3 regions of the Actinomadura sp. NAK00032 genome follow, and region 1 is predicted to be linked to each of the others. Evidence: predicted binding sites of a transcription regulator. Region 1 holds the regulator's gene; each other region holds the start of a gene.

Region 1 (5,261 bases):
CTCCGCGGTCTCGGCGAGGCGGCGGCGCCACCACGGGGGCTCCGGCTCGGCGGACCCGCCCGTCGACCAGCGCGTCCCCGGCCCGGGCAGGCCGGACCGCCGCTCGCCGCCCGCGCCGTCGACCACCGTGCAGTGCCAGCCGTCCGGCCCGCCCTGCAGCAGCACCCGCGCCGGCGCCCGTCCCTGCTCGGTCGCACCCTCGTCCACCATCCCGTTGACACTATCCACCCAAGAGGGGCGGCATGCTGCATTCCGGCCGTCCGGCGCGTGGTTTCCGGACGACACGGCGGCGGTTGCTCGACCTGGGCCCGTATGTAGGTACGGTCAGAACAGCGGCCAGACGGTCTGACCCGACCTCCCGGAGGTAGCGTGACCCACCCCGAGCAGGTACTGCGTTCTGCGAAGGAACGGGAAACGGTGAACGGCGCCGTCCGCGCGCTGCGCTCCGCCGCCCCCGACGGCTGGGAGCGGCTCGACTTCGCGTTCCGCGCGACCGTCGGCATCGACAGCGCCTCGCTGGAGGTCGAGGACGCCGGCGGCGGCCGCCGTACCGCCGTCCCGCCCGGCCAGGCCATCGGCCGGATGGACGAGCTGCGCCGCGTGATGTACCGCGCCGGCAAGGGCGCCTGGTTCACCGCGCGCCTCCAGATCGAGCGCTCCGGCCGCTTCAGCGCCGAGTTCGACTACGACGGCGAACCGGACTTCACCCCGCCCCTCACCGCGTCCGCCTACGTCCAGGACCTCGACCGCTTCCCCCGCACGGACGCCCACATCCCAGACTGGCTCCGCGAAAAACTCGACGAGTCCTGAACGACCGCCTCCGCCGGGTCTGAGCAGGCGGCCGGGCGGGGCAGACTTGAAGGGTGCCCTCGACGCTTCCCGACGGAGACCCCGTACCGGCCGACGGCGCGCTGCCCGCCGGCGCGCTGAACGGCCTGGGGGACCGCCCGTTCGCCTTCTACGTCCATGTGCCCTTCTGCGTGACACGCTGCGGGTACTGCGACTTCAACACCTATACGGCGACGGAGCTGGGCCCGGGGGCGAGCCGTGACTCCTACGCCGACACCGCCATCAGCGAGGTGCGGATGGCCAGGCGCGTCCTGGGCGACGCCGACCTCCCCGTGGAGACGGTCTTCGTGGGCGGCGGCACACCGACGCTGCTCCCGCCGGGAGACCTGGGGCGCGTCCTCGACGCCATCGACGCCGAGTTCGGGCTCGCCAAGGGCGCGGAGGTCACCACCGAGGCGAACCCCGAGTCGGTGGACGAGTCCTACGTGGCCAAGCTCCGGGAGGCCGGGTTCACCCGCATCTCCTACGGCATGCAGAGCGCGCGCGAGCACGTCCTGGCCGTCCTGGAGCGCACGCACACTCCCGGCCGCGTCCCGCAGGTCGTCGACTGGACCCGCAAGGCGGGCTTCGAGCACATCAACCTCGACCTGATCTACGGCACCCCAGGCGAGACCGACGACGACTGGAGGGCCTCCCTGGAGGCGGCCCTCGCGTCCGAGCCCGACCACGTGTCGGCCTACGCGCTCATCGTCGAGGAGGGCACCCGCCTGGCCGCCCAGGTGCGGCGCGGGGAACTCAAGGCCCCCGATGACGACGCCATGGCCGACCGCTACCTCATCGCCGACGAGATGCTCAGCGGCCGCGGCCTGCACTGGTACGAGATCTCCAACTGGGCGTCCGACCCGGCCGCCGCCTGCCGCCACAACATGCTCTATTGGACGGGCGCCGACTGGTGGGGCGTCGGCCCAGGGGCGCACAGCCACGTCGGCGGAACCCGCTGGTGGAACGTCAAGCACCCCGCCGCCTACGCCTCCCGCCTGGCCGAGGGCACGACCCCCGCCCACGCCAGGGAGATCCTCACCGACGACGACCGCCACATCGAGCGCGTCATGCTGGAACTACGCCTGGCCCAGGGCTGCCCCACACCCCTCCTGGACGACAAGGCCACCCGCAGAGCAATCGACGAGGGCCTACTAGAACCGGCCCCCTACGAAGAGGGCCGAGCCGTCCTGACCCTAAAGGGCCGCCTCCTGGCCGACGCAGTAGTCCGAGACCTCACCTAAGAGCGACCTGCACTCACGAAATCGATCAGTTCCTCCACGCGGCCCAGCAGTGCGGGTTCCAGGTCGGTGTAGCTGCCGACCGAGTTCAGGATCCGCTTCCAGGCGGCGCCGGTGTCGTCGCCCCAGCCGAGTTCGGCGATGACGCCCTCCTTCCACGGGATGCCGCGGGGGATGCGTGGCCAGGCGCGGATGCCGACGGCGGCTGGCTTCACCGCCTCCCAGATGTCGATGAACGGGTGGCCGGTGATCAGGACGTGCGGGGACGACACCCGCGCGGCGATCCGGGACTCCTTGGACCCCTCCACCAGGTGGTCGACGAGGACGCCGAGGCGGCGGCCGGCGTCCGGGCCGAACTCCTCGACGATCGCGGGCAGGTCGTCCACGCCTTCGAGGTACTCCACGACGACGCCCTCGACGCGCAGGTCGTGGCCCCAGATCTTCTCGACCAGCTCGGCGTCGTGGACGCCCTCGACGTAGATGCGGCTCTGCTTGGCGACCTGGGCGCGCAGGCCCCGCACCGCGATCGAGCCGGACGCCGACCGCGCCTGCCCCCTGGGCGCCGCGGTGGGCCTGACCAGGGTGACCGGCTTGCCGTCGATCAGGAAGCCGGCCTTCGCCAGCGGGAACACGCGCCGCTTGCCGAACCGGTCCTCCAGCGTGACGCCGAACTTGTCGCAGCCGACCACCGCGCCGCAGAAGCCGCTGCCGGGGTCCTCGGCGACCAGCCCCGGCTCGGCCGGGACCTCCGGGATCTGCCCCTTGCGCGGCCTGCGCCAGTCGCCGGCCAGCACATCGTTTCCGTAGTCCTTACTGCGCACGGGTCCGCACATTAACCCGGCGGGGCGGCCGGGTGGCGTCGCCCCTCGTCCCTCGGCGTGGCGCCCGCGTCCGATACGGATAGGATCGCGCCGCCGTCCGGGGAGTGCGCGGGCACTCCGATCGGGGGTGCGGGGCCGTACAATTGGCACTCTAGAGTATGGAGTGCCAGCGGAACGGCCGACCGGACGAGGGAGGTGACGCCGTGCTGGACGACCGCAAGCTCGCCGTCCTGCGCGCCATCGTCGAGGACTTCGTCTCCACCAACGAGCCGGTGGGGTCGAAGGCCCTGGCGGACCGGCACAACCTCGGTGTGTCGCCCGCGACCATCCGCAACGACATGGCGGTGCTGGAGGAGCAGGGCTACATCACGCAGCCGCACACCAGCGCCGGGCGCGTGCCCACCGACAAGGGCTACCGGCTGTTCGTCGACCGGCTGTCGACGATCAAGCCGCTGTCGATCGCCGAGCGGCGCGCCATCGAGACGTTCCTGTCCGGCGCCTACGACCTCGACGACGTGGTCGGCCGCACGGTGCGGCTGCTCGCGCAGCTCACCCGGCAGGTCGCCGTCGTCCAGTACCCGTCGCTGACCCGCTCGTCGGTGCGGCACGTCGAGCTGGTCCCGGTCGCCGAGGGGCGGCTGCTGCTCGTCCTGATCACCGACACCGGGCGGGTGGAGCAGCGGGTCATCGAGACGCCCGCCGCGATCTCCGAGGAATCGATCGGGCACCTGCGGGCGTTGCTCAACACGTGCCTGGACGGGCTCGGCCTCGGCGACGTGCCGACGGCCGTCGCCGACCTGCCGGAGAAGGTGGGGCCGGACGAGCGGCCGGTCGCGGCGTCGGTGCTGTCGGTGCTGCTGGAGACGCTCGTCGACAAGCACGAGGAGAAGATCGTTTTCGCCGGGGCGGCCAACCTCGCCGCCGTCGACTTCTCGCAGAGCCTGCGGGAGGTCCTGGTGGCGCTGGAGGAGCAGGTGGTGCTGATGAGGCTGCTCGGCGAGACCGGCGACTCCTCTACAGTTACGGTGCGGATCGGCACCGAGAACCCCGACCTGGGGCTCCGATCGACCTCGGTGGTCGCCGCGGACTACGGGGTCGGCGACCTCACCTTGGCCAGGCTCGGAGTACTCGGGCCTACACGCATGGATTACCCCAGCACGATGGGAGCGGTACGGGCAGTGGCACGCTACGTGGGACAGATCCTGGCGGGGTCGTAAGGTGGCGAACGACTACTACGCGACCCTGGGGGTCCGGCGCGACGCGAGCGCCGACGAGGTGAAGAAGGCCTACCGCCGGCTGGCGCGGGAGCTTCACCCCGACGTCAACCCGGATCCGGAGACCCAGGAGAAGTTCAAGGAGATCACCCAGGCGTACGAGGTGCTCTCCGACCCCAAGAAGCGGGAGATGTACGACCTCGGCGCGGACCCGTTCGCGTCCGGGGCGGGCGCGGGGGCCGGCGGGTTCGGCGGGGCCGGGTTCCCCTTCAGCGACATCATGGACGCCTTCTTCGGGACGGCCACCGCGCGCGGCCCGCGGTCGCGGGCCCGGCGCGGCCGCAACGCGACGCTGCGGGTCGAGCTCGACCTCGCCGAGACGGCGTTCGGCACGACCCGCGAGCTGTCCATCGACACCGCGGTGGGCTGCGCCGCCTGCGACGGGTCGGGCTGCGCGCCCGGCACCCACCCGGAGACGTGCGAGACCTGCCACGGGCGCGGCGAGGTGCAGCAGGTCCAGCGCTCGTTCCTCGGCCAGGTCATGACGGCGCGGCCGTGCCCGGCGTGCGGCGGGTTCGGCTCGGTGATCCGCAACCCGTGCACCGAGTGCTCGGGCGACGGCCGGGTCCGCACCCGGCGCACCGTCAAGGTCAAGATCCCGGCCGGGGTGGAGAACGGCATCCACATCCAGCTCGCCGGCGAGGGCGAGGTCGGCCCGGGCGGCGGCCCGCCCGGCGACCTGTTCCTGGAGATCGTGGAGAAGCCGCACCCGATCTTCGAGCGGGAGGGCGACGACCTGCACTGCACGGTCGAGATCCCGATGACGGCGGCGGCGCTCGGTACCAGCGTCACCATCGAGACGCTGGACGACGCCGAGAGCGTCGACATCAAGCCCGGCACGCAGTCCGGGCAGGTGATCACGCTCTACAACCGGGGCGTCCGGCACCTCAACGAGAGCGGCCGCGGCGACCTGATGATCCACGTGAACGTGGAGACGCCGGGCCGGCTCGACGAGGAGCAGGAGGACCTGCTCCGCCGCCTGGCGGCCCTGCGCGGCGAGGAGCGCCCGCCCGGCAAGTTCGCCCCCGGTCAGCGCAACGGCGTGTTCTCCCGTATCAAGGACGTCTTCAACCAGCACTGAAGCGAGGTGGCGGCGG
Region 2 (5,261 bases), 1.5 Mb from region 1:
CCGCCCGCACGGGAGGCACCAGCGGCCCGAGTTGAGGTGCTCCCGCAGGAATCGGCGGACGTGGTCGGCGGACGTGGTCGCCGGGCTGGAGCCGCGAGCCCGTGATGTGCGGGTCCGGGATTATTGAGCCCGTCCAGGTCTGGGCGTGGATCGGCGAGGCCGCCTGTCTCGTCCGAGCCCGGCACTACGCTCGGAGCCAGGGCAAGCGAGCGGACGAGGCATGCGAGGCATGCGGCTCAGCGTCGGTGCTGCCAGCGGTCCGGGCTGGGACGTCCCCCGACGATCGTGCACAGCCGCGGATCGATCATTCAGATGCGTTTGCGCGGCGACGGCCTCGTCAGCACTCGGGCGGCACCGACCGGCTGGCCCGCACCCGCGTCTCCCGTCGGCGGGCGGGCTACTCGATCGGCCAGTCCTTGGGCTCGTGCAGCAGCAGGTCGATCGCGAGCGGGGCGGCAACCGCCAGGAAGATCTCCAGCGAGTACCGGTCGGCGGTCATCAGCGCCTCCGTCGCGGTGCCCTTCCATTCTTCTCAAGCTGCGCCACCTGGTCCCCGCGGCCGTCCAGCACCTCGGATTGCGGCCGAAGCGGCCGCGAGCCAGATGGCCGCGAGGACGTTCCGCCACGTCCAGCAACACTTAGCTGTACCGCTCGCGATTCTGCGCCGACCCGATGTGGACGCCCTCGCAGGTGTTCACTCGGGTCCGCCTCTTGCTCTCCTGGTCCACGATCAGCAGCCGGGCGCCGCGTGTCCTCGACATGGACGATCCAGCGGCCGTCGCTGCCGCCGAGGGTCGTCCCGACCGCCTGCCGAAGCAGCGATACGTACCGATCCGCCGCCACCGCGAGCAGCTTGCCGTGGGCGTCGGACAGCTTGGTACCGGGAGCGGGCCGCCGGCGCGCCGAACCGTCTCCGCGCACACAAAAGGGGCGGCCCGCGGGGCCGCCCCTCTCATGCGCGTCGGTTACGCGTCGCCGATCAGAAGTCCATGCCGCCGGCGTCGGGCATGCCGCCCGCCGGGGCCGGGTTCTTCTCGGGCTTCTCGGCGATGACGGCCTCGGTGGTCAGGAACAGCGCGGCGATCGACGAGGCGTTCTGCAGCGCGGACCGGGTCACCTTGGCCGGGTCGAGGATGCCCGACTCGAACATGTTGACGTACTCGCCGGTGGCGGCGTTCAGGCCCTCACCCGGGGTGAGGTTGCGGACCCGCTCCACCACGACGCCGCCCTCGAGGCCGGCGTTCACGGCGATCTGCTTCAGCGGCTCCTCCAGAGCGCGCTTGACGATGTTGGCACCGGTGGCCTCGTCGCCCGCGAGCTCCAGCTTGTCGAACGCCTTGGTGCCGGCCTGCAGCAGCGCGACGCCACCGCCGGGGACGATGCCCTCCTCGACCGCGGCCTTGGCGTTGCGGACGGCGTCCTCGATGCGGTGCTTGCGCTCCTTGAGCTCGACCTCCGTCGCGGCGCCGGCCTTGATGACCGCCACACCGCCCGCGAGCTTGGCCAGGCGCTCCTGGAGCTTCTCGCGGTCGTAGTCGGAGTCGGTGTTGTCGATCTCGGTGCGGATCTGGTTGACCCGGCCCGCGATCTCGTTGGCGTCACCGGCGCCGTCCACGATGGTGGTCTCGTCCTTGGTGATGACGACCTTGCGGGCGCGGCCCAGCATGTCGGTCGTGGTGTTCTCGAGCTTGAGACCCACGTCCTCGCTGATGACCTGGCCGCCGGTCAGCGTGGCGATGTCGCCCAGCATGGCCTTGCGGCGGTCGCCGAAGCCCGGGGCCTTCACGGCCACGGACTTGAAGATCCCGCGGATCTTGTTGACGACCAGGGTGGCCAGGGCCTCGCCCTCGACGTCCTCCGCGATGATCAGCAGCGGCTTGCCGGACTGCATGACGCCCTCGAGGACGGGCAGCAGGTCCTTGTTGGCCGACGCCTTGCCCTGAACGATCAGGATGTACGGGTCCTCGAGGACCGCCTCCATCCGCTCGGGGTCGGTCACGAAGTAGTGCGAGATGTAGCCCTTGTCGAAGCGCATCCCCTCGGTGAGCTCGAGCTCCAGACCGAAGGTCTGGCTCTCCTCGACCGTGATGACGCCTTCCTTGCCGACCTTGTCCATCGCCTCGGCGATCATCTCGCCGATCTGCGGGTCGCCCGCGGAGATGGACGCCGTGGAGGCGATCTGCTCCTTGGTCTCCACGTCCTTGGCCAGCTTGGACAGCTCCTCGCTGACCCGCTCGACCGCGGCCTCGATGCCCCGCTTCAGCGACATCGGGTTCGCGCCCGCCGCCACGTTCCGCAGACCCTCGCGCACCAGCGCCTGGGCCAGCACGGTCGCGGTGGTGGTGCCGTCACCCGCGACGTCGTCGGTCTTCTTGGCGACCTCCTTGACGAGCTCCGCGCCGATCTTCTCCCACGCGTCCTCGAGCTCGATCTCCTTGGCGATCGACACACCGTCGTTGGTGATCGTGGGGGCGCCCCACTTCTTCTCCAGCACGACGTTGCGACCCTTCGGACCAAGGGTCACCTTTACGGCATCGGCCAGCTGGTTCATGCCGCGCTCGAGACCGCGGCGGGCCTCCTCGTCGAACGCGATCATCTTTGCAGCCATAGGCTCCAGTCCTCCCGGAACAAGGTGGCTTAGACGGATCGAGCCGACGCCCGCGACGGACGGCCCCCGCCGACGACTTCCATTCCGCCGCCGGACTGAGGCCTCATCGCCCCGACCCAGACTGTGAAGCTGTCACTCTCCACAGTAGAGTGCCAACCGTTTTTTTAGCACTCTACCCTGCCGAGTGCAAGCGCCACACATCCTCGCCGGGGGAAGGTTCACCTACCTGCCCAGACCCGTTCTCACCTGCGACGGAACCCCGTCTGGGAACCTCACGGGTGTGTCGCCGTGACTCACTGTGCGTGGTCGTACGCCGGTATTCGCGGAGCACGCGCACCGGGACGGGGCAGAGGAACGACGGTCTGTTCCGCGCGTTCCGCGCCGGAAGTAGGAGGAGCCCCAGCGCTGCATCAATGCGCCGGTTCATGATCTCCTCGTCGTCGATGCAGTGAGCATATGTGCTCTGGAGCATGGCCACCGAGTGCCCGGCACGAGCCGCCACGTTGGCCGCCGGCACCCCACCGTTCAGCCAGAGCGACAGGCACGCACGGCACAGGTCGTACGGCCGTTGAGCGAGCGGGCAGCGGTCAGGACGTGCTTGCCATCGTCCAGGTAACGGCACCCCTCGGCCGCCCTTCGGCGCCCTGGTCAGCCGCCGCTGCCGGGGTAGTAGTCCTCTTTAGGCATGATGCGGCCACCGGTGCTGGGCCAGTGGTCATTGCCAGCCGTCACACGGCCGCCGGTGCCGGGCCAGTTATCGTCTTTGGCCGTAGTCATGGTCGTGGGGCCAGCGGCCAGCAGGACGCCGGCGGCCAAGGCCACTGCCAGTAGGCCCCGCACGCTCCAGGTAGTCCGGGTGGTCAAGCGCATCGACTACTCCCATTGTGAGGACAATGCGGGGTGTCGTCGTGACTCCGGACATGCTAAGCGATGGCGTCGCTCGCAGGGTTCCCGGCGGTTACCGCATCTGGGGCACAAAGGGACGCAAGTGGGGGAAACCGCTACGAACTGTAGCCCGACGATCTCTTGGCCGAGCTGAACGGAAACCGATAACTGGCCACGCGGAACCATTGCGGAACGGGCGGCCCTGCGGGGCGGTTTCGGACGGCCGGGACGGGGCGGTTAGGAGCGGCGTCGTGAGGAGTTCGAGCCGCGCTTGTTGCGGGTGGCCCGCCGCTCGGACAGGTGGCGGAGGAGTAGTCGGAGCACCAACAGCGCCGCCTCGCGACGCTCGGGCGTCCTCGACCACACCGCCGGGACGATGACGACGGCGATGAGAGTGAAGAGGATCAGCGCGACAAGGGACGCCCCGAGCCCGGGGAGAATCGCGAAGTTTCCGAAATTGCTCTGGGCCTCGCCCATGCAGGACCTCCGGGCAGCAGAAAGCAGCTCCGAAGGTCTCTCCCGCCGTGCGAAAGCCACGACCGACGGCCCGGACCGCATCATGCGGACGTGATGACGAGCTCGCCGCTTTGGGGATACTCCCCTTCCAGGGGGTAAGCGTAGCCCGTCGCCTCTGGCCGTGGCTCGGGTCACACGGAACACTTACGGAACGGACAGCCCCCGCATCAGCCGACGACGATCTCGAAGGGGCGTCCGGTGGGCTGGTCCTGTAGGGCGTGACGCTTCCCGTGCACATAGGAGACGAGGTCGCGGACCTGCTCCGCAGGACGGAGGTGACGCCTCATCGAACCGAGCGGCACGCCGGTCGATGGCGGCGTCGGGCGGATCAGAGGGCGATGGGGCGGTGGGCGAGGATTTCGTCGGCGATCTGGTCGGGGTCGTCGAGGGCCGGTGTGTGGAAGATCAGGGCGGCCCAGTCGGGGCTGGAGACGCTGGCGTCCAGGACGCGTGAGTAGTAGTCGGTCTCCGGGTCGGCGGCCTGGATCCTGCGGACGATCTCGGCGAGTTCGGCGCGGGTGATGTCGGCGACGCGCGGATGCGCCGGGCGGGCTGCTTCCAGGGCGAACTCGTCGAGAGTGCGCCGGTCGAGGTGGTCCGTGAAGTCGTGCGTGGTGTAGGCGTGCCCGGTGGCCTGGTTGAACTCGTCGATCGCCGCCGCGGCGGGTTCGCCGCGGGCGAGCAGGTCGGCGATGCGTTCGATCTCACTGGCCAGTTCCGCCAGCCGTTCGGGGGCGGCGGTGGGGGGCAGCAGTTCGGGACGCAGGTCCATGCGCGCATCCTGGCACACCGTCCGCCGGCTGTCTCAGCGCCCTTGGAAGGCGTTGCGGGTCTGGTCGGCCAAGTCGTCTACTACCTGCGCCACTGCTTCGACCAGGGCCTTGCCCGTCGGCTCGCCGGTCACCGTCCAGACTTCGCGGTCTTCCTCCTCGACGGATGTCACGCCGGTGACGGCGCTCAGCGCGTCGTCGATGCGGTGGCGCAATTCGAGTTCGAGAGGGCCGGTGCGGACGAATTCCATGACCCAGACGCTGACGTGCCACCACGGGCCCTCGCGGAGCTTGGAGGCGGATACGGCACGCAGGTTCGGCTCGTTGGTCTTGCGCAGCCACTCCTCGGCTATCGAAGAGTCGAGTGGCTGAATCTGCTGGATCTCATCAGTCACGTGGTGGAGGCTATCGCGCGTGCGCGGAGGTACGACCTCAGGATGATGTGCGGTGGGCGGGGCCGGAGAATCATGGCGGCATGACGC
Region 3 (5,261 bases), 5.5 Mb from region 1:
GCGGGCGGGGCCGGTGCCGTGTCCGTACATCTCGTCCAACATCGGCAGTTCCCGAACCCGGCGCGGCGGCGGCCCGCCGGTGCGCGGCCCCGGTCGCGCGGCGCCGCGCGACGGATTCGAGCCCTATTTCGGAGGGTATTCCGCGGCGCCGAAGTCCCGGCCGGTGAACCTGCCTTGGTGTTTTCGGGTGCGTCTGTCTCGGCGCACCGATTCGGGGCCGGAGCCGCCGCGTTGCCGGGCGCCCGCAATCCCTGGTGGACGCGATGCCGGAAAACGCCGATGATTTGCACCGCCGTGGCGCGTCGCCCGGCCCCGCTTGGTGTTGCCCGGCCGCGCGGAAGATCTTTGGGCACGGTTGCCGGGCGGCCCGGCTCCGGGCGGGTCAGCCCGCCGGGGGAGCGGCCGCGGCGGGGCGGGTGAGCAGGGCGACCGGGTCGCGGCCGACCCGGGTCACCACCACCGTCGCCTCCGCGCCGCCGTGCCCCGGCCGGCGCCCGGCGAAGCCGAGATCGCGGCGCAGCCGGTCGACGTCCACGGCCGAGCCGCGCTTCTTGACGGTCAGCACGCCGACCTCGCGGCGGCGCAGCTCCGCGCGCAGGCGCTTCACCGAGAACGGCATGACGTCCTCGACCTCGTAGGCGTGCGCGAATGGCGTCGGGCAGAGCCGGTCGGACGTGATGTACGCGATCTGCGGATCGGCCAGCCCGCCGCCGACCAGTTCCGCCACCTCGCCCACCAGATGGGCGCGTATCACCGCTCCGTCAGGCTCGTATAGATAACGGCCCCATGGGCGTACATCGGGGCCGTCCGACACTTGCGGGGTCAATGTGCAGACCTGTGGGTCGGTGTCGGACGACAGCAGCGTGGCCCGGCGGCCCACGTCCCCTGCGAGCGACCCCAGCCACAGGGCCGCCTCCTTGACGTCACCGTGGACCGACACCCACTCGGCCTCCGCGCCGTCCGGGACGGCCTCATGCGGGATGCCGGGCGCCACCTTGACGCACGCCCCGGGAACCTTCTGCGCCCTGTCCAGGACGACGTCAAGCGGCGGCTCGTAGGAGCGCGGGTCGAAGACCCTGCCCCGTGCAGTACGGCGCCCAGGGTCGGCGAACACCGCGTCGAAGCCGTCCACCGCGGCCTCGGTGGCGTCGCCGATGCGTACGGACGCGTCGAGGCCGAATTCGGTCACGTTCGCCTGCGCCACCTCGGCCGTCAGCGGGTCGAGCTCCACGCCCTCCCCGGTGAGGCCCGCGCGCCCCCGCGCGATGAGGTCGGCGCCTATCCCGCAACCCATGTCCAGCACACGCGCGCCGTCCAGCCGGTCGGCGAACCGTCGCGCACGGTGCGCCGCCACACTCGCGCGGGTGGACTGCTCAAGGCCCGCCTGGGTGAAGTACATGCGGTCCGCGTCCGGACCGAACTTGGCCCGCGCCCGCTCCCGGAGCCGCACCTGCGTGAGCGCCGCGGCCACCAGCGCGGCATCGTGCCGTTCGCGCAGCCGCGTCGCCGTGGCGAGCAATCCGCCCTCGCTGACGTCCGCCGCCGCCGCCTCGCCGAGGAGTGCCTGGCCGGAGGGGGTCCGCAGGGCCCGGAACGACGCGATGTCCATGGAGCGAAGTTAGCGTCAGGTGAACGTCGGCCGGTGCCTCCGTGTCCGTGTTGACGGGCTCCCGGGCACGGAATAGTCTCCATGACTGGCACTCTCGTACTGAGAGTGCCAACAACAGCGACAAGGTCGGTCTGGCACCCGCGACGGCAGGCCGGTCCAGGGTCGCCTCTTCTGTCACATGTGCTGGCCGGTCATCCGTGGCCGGCCGAGGACCAATCGAAGGGGAGGTCAGATCGTGACGACCGCCACCAAGGTTGTTCTCAAGCCGCTTGAGGACCGCATCGTCGTCCAGCCGCTTGAGGCCGAGACCACCACCGCGTCGGGCCTGGTGATCCCGGACACCGCCAAGGAGAAGCCCCAGGAGGGCACCGTCCTTGCCGTTGGCCCGGGTCGCGTCGACGACAAGGGCGAGCGCGTCCCCGTCGACGTCAAGGTCGGCGAGGTCGTGCTCTACAGCAAGTACGGCGGCACCGAGGTCAAGTACAACGGCGAGGACTACCTCGTCCTCTCGGCCCGCGACGTGCTCGCGGTCATCGAGAAGTAATCACCGAGACGTGATGCACCCGCCCCGGTCGGCGCCGCCTTCGGCGGGGCTGCCGGGGCGGATCGCGTAATAGAGGAGTATCCGCATGGCGAAGATCCTGGAGTTCGAGGAGGACGCTCGCCGGGCTCTTGAGCGCGGCGTCAACGCTCTCGCGGACGCCGTCAAGGTGACGATCGGCCCGCGCGGCCGCAACGTCGTCATCGACAAGAAGTTCGGCGCGCCGACCATCACCAACGACGGCGTCACCATCGCCCGCGAGGTGGAGCTGGAGGACCCCTACGAGAACCTCGGGGCCCAGCTCGCCAAGGAAGTGGCGACCAAGACCAACGACATCGCGGGCGACGGCACCACCACGGCGACCGTCCTCGCGCAGGCGCTGGTCCGGGAGGGCACCCGCAACGTGGCCGCCGGCGCGTCCCCGCTCGCGCTCAAGCGCGGCATCGACGCGGCCGCCCAGCACGTGTCCGACCAGCTGCTGAAGACGGCCCGCGAGATCGTCGAGAAGGACGAGATCGCGCACGTCGCGACCATCTCCGCGCAGGACCCGCAGATCGGCGAGCTGATCGCGGAGGCGTTCGAGAAGGTCGGCAAGGACGGCGTCATCACCGTCGAGGAGGCCCACACGATGGGCCTCGAGCTGGAGTTCACCGAGGGCCTCCAGTTCGACAAGGGCTACCTGTCGCCGCACATGGTCACCGACCACGAGCGCATGGAGGCCGTCCTGGAGGACGCCTACGTGCTCATCGTGGACGGCAAGATCTCCAACGTGCAGGAGTTCCTGCCGCTGGCCGAGAAGGTCGCGCAGACCAAGAAGCCGCTGCTCGTGGTGGCCGAGGACGTCGAGGGCGAGGCCCTGGCGCTGCTCGTCGCCAACAAGATCCGCGGCACCTTCACCTCCGTCGCGGTCAAGGCGCCGGGCTTCGGCGACCGCCGCAAGGCGATGCTCGGCGACATGGCCACCCTGACCGGCGGCCAGGTCGTCAGCGAGGCCATCGGCCTCAAGCTCGACTCCATCGGGCTGGAGGACCTCGGCCGCGCCCGCCGGATCACCGTCACCAAGGACGCCACCACCATCGTCGACGGTGAGGGCTCCGCGGACGAGATCACCGCGCGCGTCAACCAGATCAAGGTCGAGATCGAGAACTCCGACTCCGACTGGGACCGCGAGAAGCTGCAGGAGCGGCTGGCCAAGCTGGCCGGCGGGGTCTGCGTGCTGCGGGTCGGCGCCGCCACCGAGGTGGAGCTGAAGGAGAAGAAGCACCGCCTGGAGGACGCCATCTCGGCGACCCGCGCGGCGATCGAGGAGGGCATCGTCTCCGGCGGCGGCAGCGCGCTGGTGCACGTGGCCAAGGAGGGCTTCGACACCCTCGGCCTGTCCGGCGACGAGGCCACCGGCGCCGAGGCGGTCCGCCGCGCGCTCAACGAGCCGCTGCGCTGGATCTCCGAGAACGCCGGCCAGGAGGGCTACGTCGTCGTCTCCAAGGTGCAGGCGCTGCAGGCCGGCCACGGCTACAACGCCGCGACCGGCGAGTACGGCGACCTGATCGCCCAGGGCGTCATCGACCCGGTGAAGGTCACCCGCTCCGCGGTCACCAACGCCGCCTCGATCGCGGGCATGCTGCTCACCACCGAGGCGCTCGTGGTCGACAAGCCGGAGGAGCCCGAGGAGGCCGCCGGCGGCGGCCACGGCCACGGCCACGGGCACGGCCACTGACCCTTCCGCAGGGAAGGGCCGCGCCGGTCCGACCGGCTCCGCGACCCCCGTCCACCCGGTGGACGGGGGTCGCCGTTATGTACCGGGATGGGACGTTCTTTGCCCGATGGGCGGTTTAATGTTTCGTGACGCGCGGCAATGAAATGATCGCATGACGTAGTATTCCCAGGTTCGTTCCAGCACTGTGACCATTCCGTTGTCAACGACGGGGCAGACACGCCCGGCGGTGCTGGGCATCATGCTTGACGTGACCGAGGGATGCTTCGCCGGGACCATGACCGCGCGCGCTGCCGAACCCTCGGGGGGTCCGGCCCCGCCGGCGCCCCGCGACGCGGGGCGTGACACGGGCCGCGACACCGGCCGCGGGACGCGGGCGCTGCGGGCGGCGGACGCCGCCGACGGCGACCTCAAGGAGCTGACGAACCGGGCCGTCCAGGGCGATCCGGGCGCCATCGAGGTCCTCATCGCCGAGGTGCGTCCCATGATCGTCCGGTACTGCCGGGCCCGGCTCGGCCGGGTGTCCGGGCAGTACCACATCGCCGACGACGTGGCCCAGGAGGTCTGCATCGCCGTGCTGTCGGCCCTGCCCCGCTACCGGGACATGGGCCGCCCCTTCGCCTCGTTCGTCTTCGGCATCGCCGCGCACAAGATCGCGGACGCGATGCGCAGCGCGGTGCGCGCCGCCGTGCCCACCGAGGACCTGCCGGACGGCCCCGACGACCGGCCCGGGCCGGAGGAGACGGTGGTCCGCTACATCGAGGCGCAGCGCGCCCGCGACCTGCTCACGCGGCTGCCCGAGCACCAGCGCGAACTGGTGCTGCTGCGCGTCGTGGCGGGGCTGTCGGCCGAGGAGACCGGCAACGTGCTCGGCATGTCCGCCGGCGCCGTCCGGGTCGCGCAGCACCGCGCCCTGGCCCGGCTCCGGGCGATGGCGCGAGAGGAGTCGATCGCTTGACGGAGCGAGGCCCCCTCACCGGCATCGGGGGCGCCCCGAATCCGGCCGAGCCCTCGCACTCCGGTGATGCCCCGGCCCCGGCCACGGCTCGGCTACAGGCCCCGGCTCGGCTACAGGTGGCGGCCGCGGCGGCGAGTCCGCCGGCCGCGGACCTGGCGGCCGTCCGCCGCACCGACGCCCTGATCGAGTCGCTGGCGGCGCGGCGCCCGGCCGGGCCCGCGCCCGCCGCCGCCCCGGCCTCGCCCGCCCCGCCCGCGTGCGCCGGCGACGACCCCGACCCGGCGGTGCGGTTGCTGAACGCGCTGATCATCGACGTCGACGACCAGACCGCCGACCCCGCCCCGCCGGCGCCGCCCGCGCCGTCCGGCCCCCGCCGCCGCGGGCCGCGCACGATCGTCGCCCTCGGCGTGGTGGGCGCCGTCCTCGCCAGCACCGGCGT

What was found. The regulator HrcA, encoded in region 1, represses chaperone genes, less so after heat shock. The targets are predictions, from matches to a motif close to TTGGCACTCTCNNNNNGAGAGTGCCAA.
Positions count from the first base shown of each region.
Region 2: a site for HrcA is predicted at 2,738-2,764, ahead of groL (chaperonin GroEL). Genes of this name have one in related genera too.
Region 3: a site for HrcA is predicted at 1,695-1,721, ahead of groES (co-chaperone GroES). Genes of this name have one in related genera too.

Region 1 is NZ_CP054932.1:2,906,383-2,911,643, forward strand. It holds gene HUT06_RS13600 (hypothetical protein) at 1-210, opposite strand, end outside; gene HUT06_RS13605 (antitoxin YezG family protein) at 418-810, shown strand; gene hemW (radical SAM family heme chaperone HemW) at 864-2,072, shown strand; gene HUT06_RS13615 (DUF3097 domain-containing protein) at 2,069-2,890, opposite strand; gene hrcA (heat-inducible transcriptional repressor HrcA) at 3,094-4,107, shown strand; gene dnaJ (molecular chaperone DnaJ) at 4,109-5,245, shown strand.
Region 2 is NZ_CP054932.1:1,413,145-1,418,405, reverse strand. It holds gene HUT06_RS45125 (hypothetical protein) at 639-761, opposite strand; gene groL (chaperonin GroEL) at 980-2,608, opposite strand; gene HUT06_RS06730 (hypothetical protein) at 3,731-3,970, opposite strand; gene HUT06_RS06725 (hypothetical protein) at 4,338-4,781, opposite strand; gene HUT06_RS06720 (hypothetical protein) at 4,815-5,174, opposite strand; gene HUT06_RS06715 (hypothetical protein) at 5,255-5,261, shown strand, end outside.
Region 3 is NZ_CP054932.1:8,439,297-8,444,557, reverse strand. It holds gene HUT06_RS38700 (class I SAM-dependent methyltransferase) at 383-1,609, opposite strand; gene groES (co-chaperone GroES) at 1,842-2,153, shown strand; gene groL (chaperonin GroEL) at 2,239-3,867, shown strand; gene HUT06_RS38685 (sigma-70 family RNA polymerase sigma factor) at 4,115-4,822, shown strand; gene HUT06_RS38680 (hypothetical protein) at 4,939-5,261, shown strand, end outside.